Regions from separate parts of the Paenibacillus sp. JNUCC32 genome, predicted to be linked through region 1. Evidence: riboswitches for the same ligand, from Rfam matches in the RefSeq annotation. Region 1 holds a riboswitch; each other region holds the start of a gene.

Region 1 (3,283 bases):
CGTTTAGCCTTGATTACTCCCGTCTTAACAAAACAAAAGAAGAGGAAATATTCCCTCTTCTTGATCATCATATATTATAAGCTAAATAGTATAGCATTAGAATGGCAAAGTAAATTGGAATTCATGCGTCTAGTTCAATTCAGGTTTAACCGGACCGATCACGTAAACGGTGCGGCCGCTCTTCCGGCCGAAATTCATGGCCGATTTCAACGAATCGTAATAGACATCGATTTTGTTGCCTTTGATGGCGCCGCCCGTATCTTCAGCACGGCGGAAGCCGATGCCTTCGATGTAAACCCACCATCCGATCGGGATGATATTAGGATCAACGGCGATGGTGCGACCTTCCGTAACGCGTGTGCCGGATGCGGTACGCGTACCGATTCCTTGCTGTTCGGCGGAATACGCGGTCATCGACACGTTGTTCAATACCTTCTTGTATTTAAAATCAACGCCTGCGCGGGAAACCACGTTGTTCTCCACAGCCTTGGCGGTCGTTACTTTTTTCGTGCCGGACAATTTAGCCGGTGTAGCTTTTACATCGGTGGCTGCCGCCTGGACGATAACAGGCTTCTCCACTTTTTTCGTGCCTACGGCAATGATTTTATCCTTCGTTCTGCGTTCGATTTGTTGGGAGACCTTCGTCTTGGAAACCAGCTTTCCATTGTGGTAGACCTTCTCGTAATGGTTCACCATAAGACCAGACTCGCCCCGCTGAATGACGCGGTTATCGCCCTTTTCAAGCGATGGATCGGCCGTCTTGATCACGCGGAATTCGCGGTCTTCCGTTTCCTTAACTTTTTGCTTCGTGACGCGAACGACATTGATATTCATATTGCTGGTCAGCTTCGTGTCTTGCGACGGTTGTACTATATCTTCACCCTGGATCGTAACGCCAGCCTCTTTGAGTACATGATCAACTGTATCCTGGGATGTAAATATGGTTTTGGTTTTGCTGCCTACCGTAACGTTGACTGGAATAGCTCTGTCAATAATAATTCGGTCTCCGTCCCGTATTGCGCCGTTCAGGGGCATCGAAATTTGATCTTGGGGACTCAACGTGATCGCTTGCTCATCCAGCAATTCCTGCAGCAACGATCCACGTGTTTCCACCGTAGTGACCCGGCCGTCGACGACAAGCTGAACTTCCTTGCCTGCCTGGTCATGTACAACCAACGATATGAGAAGTGATACCGTAACGGCACCCATGGCGCCGAGCAACATCAGTTGACGCAAATTGTCATGCTTCCATCTCAATGCGTAAGACATGCTGGATGATTGTGATTCATGGGTTTCTTCAGGTTGAAAAATGCCCACTATTCCATCCTCCTTCATAGTCCCGCCGTCTAGGTAAACGCATGAATGCATTTGACGTGACTATAGCAATTTTTCTCACAGGGCGCCCTGCTATCTATCTACACCCTGCGTCAATTCCCGTCTTCCGTCCATCTGCCATCACCTCCTGTTTACCAAGAGTATGATGGACCCGTCTCCATTATTCAAAAATAAAAGAAGCCATTGAAAGAGTACTAGAGGCTCTAACGTGGCTTCCTGATGAATGAAATCATGGAAATGGTATGCACGAGATTTCCCCTCTTATTTCGCTTACGGAGTTAGCTGTCGGGTTCGGACGTAAGAGAGACGCCCTATATCCGGATGCCCGCTCATGGCGAGATCCTTCAAATTCACCCCAAAGACCCGAAAAAGAAATCAAATACAGCTTCGTGCATCCAGACCAGTATGCACCGCAGTATCGGTTCCCCCGTTCTCCAGAATTTCGGAGATTAAGCGAGACGGTTCATGAAATATTCGGCTGCGATCTGCACATCGCAGCTTCTTATCACTGAAAAGATGATATCCTGTTTGTATGCAGGTTGTAAAGCGACATTCAACCACATTTTCTCAAGTAAAAGGTTAAAATATTGTAATATCAACGCCTTTTCTGATTAAAAAACTTTAATTAATCGAAAATGCTCCCTTTTTCATCGCTTTTTCTCTTGTTTTCGTTAAATACCAAATCGTTCCAGCGCATTTTTGGTGGTAATTTGGGCCAATTCCTCATAGGACAACCCTCTAATTTCGGCCGCCGCCTCCGCCACCAATTTTACATATGCGGTCTCATTTCGTTTCCCGCGGAAGGGATGGGGTGTCAGGTAAGGCGCGTCCGTTTCGATCAATAATCGATCAAGCGGAACCTTTGCCAAAACCTCTTTGGGCTGCTTCGCATTCTTGAACGTAATCGGTCCCCCAAACGAGATATGGAATCCCATATCCAGGCACATTTTGGCCGTTTCCCAGCTTCCGGAGAAGGAATGCATGACACCGCCGACCTCGGAGGCTTTTTCCTCACGCAAAATGTTAACGATATCTTCATGCGCATCCCGGTTATGAATGACAATGGGCATGTTCAATTCCCGGGCAAGCCCGATCTGGCGCCGAAGCACGCGGTGCTGCACTTCCTTGGGGGACGTATCCCAATGATAGTCCAAGCCGATCTCCCCGATTGCCACCACTTTATCGTGACTGCATAAAGAGGCGATCCAATCCAGGTCCTGATCCTCCATGGTGATCGCATCTACAGGATGCCAGCCTACCGCTGCATATATAAAATCATAAGTCTCAGCCAGCTTCATCGTGGTCGGGATCGTCTCCCGGTTAAATCCGATATTGATCATCCGCGTAACGCCGGCTTCAAGCGCCCGCTGAATTGCAGCTTCCCGGTCTTCGTCGAATTGGGGAGCGTCCATATGAGTGTGCGTGTCGAACAGCATACTATCCACACTCTCCTTCCTGTCGTTTCTATGTCGTCTATTTTCCATTAGTTGGTTGAATGCAAGGGGATTAACGGTTGTCCTGTTTTGCCTGATTTAATGCTGTTGTTTGAAAACGTCGGCTATCGTCTCCGGCATTTGACCCAGGAGCGGGCCCACCTTCTCCTCCGGATAATAAAGATGGTACCGCCCTTTATGAATGCCGCTGATCGAGCGTACGATATCGGATACCTCCGAGATTTCCCTCAGCTCGTCATGCCGGTCCAGAAGGAGAATCTGTTTCTCGTTAAGCGGCATATCGGAATGAACCTTATCATAAGGAAGATCCGTTGGAAAATCAATCTCCAGGTCATATTCCGGATGCAGCCCCACGGCGCGGAACGCTTGGCGGATCCCGTCGATGGTTTCCAGATCGATGTTGTCGATTTCTACGTATTTGTAGAGCTTTCGGTGCATGAAACGGCCGCATAATTCGCTAAGAAGCGGGTCTTCCTCCTCCGTCCATTGCAGAA
Region 2 (3,283 bases), 460 kb from region 1:
TTGTAACCGCCGTTCGACTTCGCGGCCCCTCCGCCCCGCTTCAGCCATTGTCCGGTCAAAGCGGGAAGCGCGGCAATGCTGCGCACCGTCAAGCCGCCGTTGTCGTGATGCTGAAGACCGTTGCCGATATGGATGTAGGAGGTATCGGCCCGGCCATAGAGGTCGGCCAATTTCTCGATATCCTCGATCGAGATGCCGGTAATGGAAGAAACGTGCTCCGGCGTGTATTCTTTGACGTGCTCGCGCAAGGCTTCATGACCAATCGTATACTTGCGGAGGAATTCCTCATTTACCATGCCGTCACGGAACATGATGTGCATGAGGCCGACGGCCAGCGCCGCATCCGTGCCTGGATACAGCGGAATGAACCAGTCCGCCCATTGCCCCGTCTGGTTCTTGTGGACATCGATCACAACGACCTTGGCACCGGCTTTGCGTGCTTTCTCTGCAATCACCATCTGGTGCATATTGGTGCTGACGATGTTTCCGCCCCAGACGAGGATGACGTCGGCTCGTACGGTGTCCTCCGGAACGGTTCCCCCATTAAACCCCATCACGGATTTCCAGCCCTCATTGCCCGCGGAATTGCAGATCGACTGCTTCAGGCGGCTGGCACCCAGCCTGTTGAAGAATCTGCGGTCCATGCCGTCGACGCTCAATATCCCCATATTGCCGTAGAAGCTGTAGGGCAGGATGCTCTCGGAGCCGTATTCCTCGATCAAGCCCTTATAGCGTCCGGCTATCTCCTGAATGGCTTCGTCCCAGCTGATCCGCTCGAAGGCGCCCTCTCCCTTGGGACCTACTCTTCGCAGCGGATAGAGCACTCGTTCCGGATGGTACACCCGGTGTGCCATATTACGGACTTTATTGCAGATGGCTCCCTGCGTAATCGGATGCTCCGGATTACCGGTCACCTTGACGATTTTTCCGTTCTCTTTATGCAGCAGCAGGCCGCATGTATCGGGACAATCCAACGGACATACCGCCGGAAATACGCCGTTTTCCTGATGAATCATCGCTTGAGTCATTTCGTGCTTCCCCCTTTTGCTCGGCTGCATCATATCCCATTATCTTAAAAGAAAATCGGGGTTCCAGTAAAGTCATACATTTTTTTCTAATCAGGTGATTCACTTTTCTTCCCCCCGGGTATATTCCTATCAAGAGCAAAGAAGAGGAACCCAGACCCTTTCTCTTCCTTGCCGAATCATGGACCACTCCCAAAAAAATTCGCCATGCCAGTGTCTCCTCCCCCGAGACCGGCATGGCGAATTTGTTTATATGGCATCCTCCCAGTGACCGATGTTCCCCGCGACTAACCTTCCATATTATAGAAACTCGTGATTTTCGCAGAAAACATGCAAAATAAAAAGCCTGTCAAAGCCACGTCTTTATGTAAGCGCTTATCTGTCATTTTTTATAAATAATTCTGTTCGAATGATCGTTGGAGGATGTTTTACAAACGATTGGAGCAGGCGTAATATACTATTCAGCTTCGAAAACATTCTTCATATTCACATGACATTCGCTTAATTTCCTTGATGGAAAGCGGGGGAACCAACCGTATGGAGGGATACCTATAGGATCCTTCAACCATACTAAGGGGTGAATCCTGATTCAATCGCGTACGTACGCCGCGATGGAATCAGGTAGGGCGACTCTCACCGCCCGAATCCGACAGCTAACCTCGTCAGCGTTGATCGGGAGGGTTGTGAACTTGTGATCAAACACAGGGTTCTAACCTGTGTTTTTTGTTTGCCAAAAATCAGCATAGGAAGGGTGACCGTTCCTAGGTCCAGCATATAAAAAACACCGATAGAAGTCCGTTCAGGGAGCTTCTACCATGAACTTAATCTTAAGCGGCGGTGAAAAACAACCATGTTATCCTCAATCAAGCGCTTCCTCATCGGAAGACCGCTTAAATCGACGGAATTAGGCGAACAAAAGCTGAATAAAACCAAGGCGCTGGCCATCCTGTCATCCGATGCACTATCGTCCGTGGCCTATGGCCCGGAACAAATCCTCATTGTGTTGATGACCGTCGGGGCAGCTGCCTATTGGTATTCCATACCGATTGCCGTCGGCGTCCTGGTCTTGTTGCTGGCACTTATCCTGTCGTACAGACAAATTATTTTCTCCTATCCGCACGGCGGCGGCGCATATGTCGTGTCCAAACGGAATTTGGGCATGTACCCGGGGCTGGTGGCCGGCGGTTCCTTGCTCGTGGACTATATCCTGACGGTTGCGGTCAGCGTGTCGGCCGGGACGGATGCGATCACGTCGGCTTTTCCGGAATTGCATGCCTATAATCTGCCGATCTCCATCGTGTTCGTTCTATGCTTGACCGTATTGAATTTAAGAGGGGTTACGGAGTCGGCCTCCATACTGGCTTATCCGGTTTACCTGTTCGTGCTTGCGTTATTCATCCTGATCGGGGTAGGGATATTCAACATTGCCACAGGCCATGCGTCTCCGGAGCTTCATACGCCGATCGGCACGCCCGTAGCCGGGCTGAGCTTGTTTCTGCTCCTGCGCGCATTTGCCTCGGGCAGCTCCGCCCTGACCGGCGTGGAGGCGATTTCCAATGCCATTCCGAATTTCAAAGACCCGGCCCCGAATAACGCGGCCAAAACTCTGGTGGCGATGGGGTCGCTGCTGGCCCTGTTATTTTCGGGCATCGTTTTCCTGGCTTATTACTATGGGGTCAGTCCCAGCGAACAAGTCACGGTCGTTTCCCAAATTGCCGAGCATACCTTCGGGCGAAATGCGCTTTATTACTTCATACAAGGGACAACGGCCTTAATTCTGATCCTTGCCGCCAACACGGGGTATTCCGCTTTTCCCCTGCTTGCCGTCAATCTGGCGAAGGATAAGTTCATTCCTAGAATGTTCACCGTCCGCGGCGACCGTCTGGGATACTCAAACGGAATCATTATTCTTGGATTTTTCTCCATTCTGCTGCTGCTGGCTTTTGAAGGCAAAACCGAGCATCTGATTCCGCTCTATGCCGTCGGCGTGTTTATCCCGTTTACCCTCTCCCAGACGGGGATGATGGTGAAATGGATTCGCGAAAAGCCCGAAGGCTGGATCGTCAAGCTGATCATTAACACCACCGGCGCATGCATCAGCTTTATCGTGACCATGATCTTCTTCTTTACGAAATTCGCCCAGGTGTGGACCGTGCTGATATTCCTGCCGCTGATCATCTGGATTTTCACCCGGATCCGCAAGCATTACGAGGCGGTAGCGGACCAGCTCCGGATTACGACCTGCGAGCCGGTTAAGC
Region 3 (3,283 bases), 1.0 Mb from region 1:
CTTTACCCTTTTTCGGCCCCAGTGCATAAGCAAGCGTCAACGGCCCCAATCGACCCGCAAACATCGTAAGGCTGATCAGGATCTTGCCGAACACGGTCAAATCGGGCGTTAAGCCCATGGAGAGACCTACCGTACCGAAGGCGGATGTCGTTTCGAATAGAATCTCCAGGAAGTCCCCTTCCTCTGTCGTCGACAGAATCATCGAGACGGTTAGAACGAGCAGCAGGGCCAGCAAGGCAATGGTCAGTGCCTTCAGCACCCGCTCCTGGGCCAGGCGATAACGGAACATGACGATGTCTTCCCGCCCGCGCATCATCGCGATGACCGCCCCTACCATAATGGTAAAGGTCGTGGTTTTGATGCCGCCGCCGGTTGACCCTGGAGATGCTCCGATAAACATCAGGATGACGATAAAAAATTGCGTTGCCTGTCTGAGCCCCGTAATATCTATAGTATTCGCGCCCGCCGTACGCGGCGTTACGGATTGGAATAACGCGCCGAAGAATTTTCCGCCCCAGTTCAGGGAACCCAGCGTTCTCGGATTGGTAAATTCAAATATGAGAATGACGATAAATCCGACCGCAAGCAAGGCAGCCGTCATCGTGAGCACCACCTTGGAGTGCAGGGAGAGCCTCCGCTGTTTTCGATAATCGATCAGATCGGACAGCACAATAAATCCAATGCCCCCGGAAACAATCAAGAACATCACGACGAAGTTGACTACCGGATCGTATACATACCCGGTCAAACTCCGAAAATCGCCAAACAAATCGAAGCCGGCGTTGTTAAACATCGTCACCGCATGAAAAACACCGTAATAGATCGCCCGGCCCAGCGGCATATCAAACGCCCAACGAATCGATAAAATGACTGCGCCGCAGGCCTCGATGACGAGGGAGTACAGCAATACTCTGCGTATCAGCCTTACGATGCCTTCCATCGAGGACTGATTCATCGCTTCCTGTAAGATTAGACGGTCTTTGAGCGATATGCGTCTTTTCAGAACCAAGGCGAATAAAGTAGCCATCGTCATGAATCCGAGCCCGCCGATTTGAATCAGCAGCATGATCACGACTTCTCCGAAGGAACTGAATGTCGTTCCCGTATCCACCACGACCAGGCCCGTTACGCACGTTGCCGAGGTCGAAGTGAACAAGGCGTCAGTAAATCCAAGCGGTTCGCCCGTCGTCGTCGAGATTGGCAGCATTAACAGCCCGGTCCCGATGAAGATGATGGCCGCAAAACCAAGCACGAGAATTTGAGGCGGAGACAATGTAAGCCAGTTTAATTTAGCGTTCAATCGGACACCTTCTTTAAAAAAATCAACGAAAAAAGACACTGGAAAACGCAGTGCCTTTCGGTCTGGTTCCTGTGCAACAGCCTACGAGGTTAGCTGACGGATTCGGGCATTTCCACAGGTCGCCCTATTCATTATTCCGGGAATAATGAAATTCACCCCAATTACATGGTTCCCCCATTTTCATTACGAAATTCGGCTGGAATATTCGGTTCCTTCAAGCATGATGTGATTATAACTCAATCCGTTACGTAACCCAATGCCGTTTTTCGCCCGAAATATCTTTAAAAGAGCGCGAATTGGGCATATTCAAGAATACAAGCGTAGGGTTCTCTAACGTTTTCGAAACCTTTCATTCATTTTCATCGATTTATTTCAATATTCCGATAATTGGGATAAGCTGCTTATGGCTTTCATACTATGTTATATTGACTCTATGCGTTCTTAATCAGGCATATCGAATACCAGTGGGAGTATCAACTTTCTTAGAGGAGGAATTTCATGAATCGTGCAAGAGAGCCCTTGAAGCTGAAGCCCAATCTGAAGCAGCTCATCGCGCCTGCCGCAGTCGGCCTGATTCTGTTCCTATTATTTCAGGTATTTCCGTGGGCGAATCCGGACGATGCCGAGATGGCCTCACCGGATATCATTTCCAAGGAGCAGGCTCGGCAGGCAGCTTCAAGGTTTGCTCAGGAGCATCTGCAGTTTGCGGCTGCGGACACGGACGAAGCCTTGGTTACATATCAATCCAAATCGGAACTTTACGGATATCTGGCGAAGGAGAAGAGGCTTTCGGAATATAACAAAACCTATGAAGCCAAATATCCCTATGACGTATACCGCGTTCGCTTCAGCGAGCCTGGAGGCGATGCCCTCAATGTGGACGTGCACATGCAGAATTCCGGCATCGTCGGATTCTCGTATGATTATGCCCGTTCCAGCTTTGACCGGATCGAGCTGAACAAGGGCGAGATTCAGAGGCAGATGCTGCTCGTCGTTGAGGACGGCATGACATTGGCCGAGAAGCAGGCGCTGGCGGAGCCATGGCTTCAGCGGGCGGGTTATGACCTGTCGAATCTGGAGCTGGTTACGAAGGAAGGGGAGCCCCGTCTCAAATATGTGGACCCTGAATCCAGGATCGGGGACTCCAGGCTGGAGCACCGCTTCACCTTCGAGCAGGGGAAATTGCGCTCTTATGAGCCCTCCTTCTCGGTGCCAGCCGCCCACTCTGCTTATGTCAACAAGCAGACGCAGGATGCCACCCTGCTGACGCTCGCAGGGTACGGCCTGTTCACCCTAATCCTGGGCATTCTTGCGATTGTGTACAGCGTGAAGACCAGGGCCTACACCTCATTTAAGCGCGGCCTGTTCTTATCCGCGCTGCTGTTCGTCATTCAAATGCTGAATACGTATAATCTGATTCCCGTTTTCAAATCCGAAGGCATGTCGCAAACCGGCGTGCTCGGGATGATGATTTTCTATGCCGTCTATTCGCTCGTCTTCTCCGCCCTGCTCTATTTTTCCCTTGTCGGCGGCAGCGGGCTGTGGCATAAAGAAGACGGACTCAATCCATGGCCGCGTGCCAAAGAACCCGGATACGGGCATTACGTGCTGGACAGCATGAAGCTGGGGTATATGTGGGCCTTCATCCTGCTTGGCGTCCAATCCGTCATCTTTATCGGTCTTGGTCTGACCCTGAATACATGGTCCACCACGGATGCGACGCAATCGCCTTACAACATGCTGTATCCTTGGCTGTTTCCGTTGATGGCCTGGCTGGCCGGCATATCCGAGGAGGCCGTGTACCGGCTGTTCGGCATCAAGATGGTGAAAAAGATCGTCCGCAACACCTTTGTTGCAAGCTTGATCACCTCGCTTATCTGGGCACTGGGACATACGCTCTATCCGATATACCCCGTGATCTCCCGGCCGATTGAGCTGGTCATCATCGGTTTGCTGTTCAGCTACATCTTCTTGAAATACGGG

What was found. A riboswitch is a leader RNA that binds a small molecule or an ion and turns the genes downstream of it on or off. The one in region 1 is predicted to bind cyclic di-AMP.
Region 2: another riboswitch for cyclic di-AMP. It lies ahead of JNUCC32_RS26975 (APC family permease); the one in region 1 lies ahead of JNUCC32_RS24960 (resuscitation-promoting factor).
Region 3: another riboswitch for cyclic di-AMP. It lies ahead of JNUCC32_RS29770 (TrkH family potassium uptake protein); the one in region 1 lies ahead of JNUCC32_RS24960 (resuscitation-promoting factor).

What each region holds. Positions count from the first base shown of each region.
Region 1 is NZ_CP062260.1:5,647,679-5,650,961, forward strand. It holds gene JNUCC32_RS24960 (resuscitation-promoting factor) at 130-1,317, opposite strand; cyclic di-AMP (ydaO/yuaA leader) riboswitch at 1,587-1,801, opposite strand; gene JNUCC32_RS24965 (TatD family hydrolase) at 2,007-2,771, opposite strand; gene JNUCC32_RS24970 (HD domain-containing protein) at 2,868-3,283, opposite strand, start outside.
Region 2 is NZ_CP062260.1:6,102,901-6,106,183, reverse strand. It holds gene JNUCC32_RS26980 (molybdopterin-containing oxidoreductase family protein) at 1-1,028, opposite strand, end outside; cyclic di-AMP (ydaO/yuaA leader) riboswitch at 1,514-1,709, shown strand; gene JNUCC32_RS26975 (APC family permease) at 1,876-3,283, shown strand, end outside.
Region 3 is NZ_CP062260.1:6,690,666-6,693,948, reverse strand. It holds gene JNUCC32_RS29770 (TrkH family potassium uptake protein) at 1-1,300, opposite strand, end outside; cyclic di-AMP (ydaO/yuaA leader) riboswitch at 1,364-1,508, opposite strand; gene JNUCC32_RS29765 (CPBP family intramembrane glutamic endopeptidase) at 1,799-3,283, shown strand, end outside.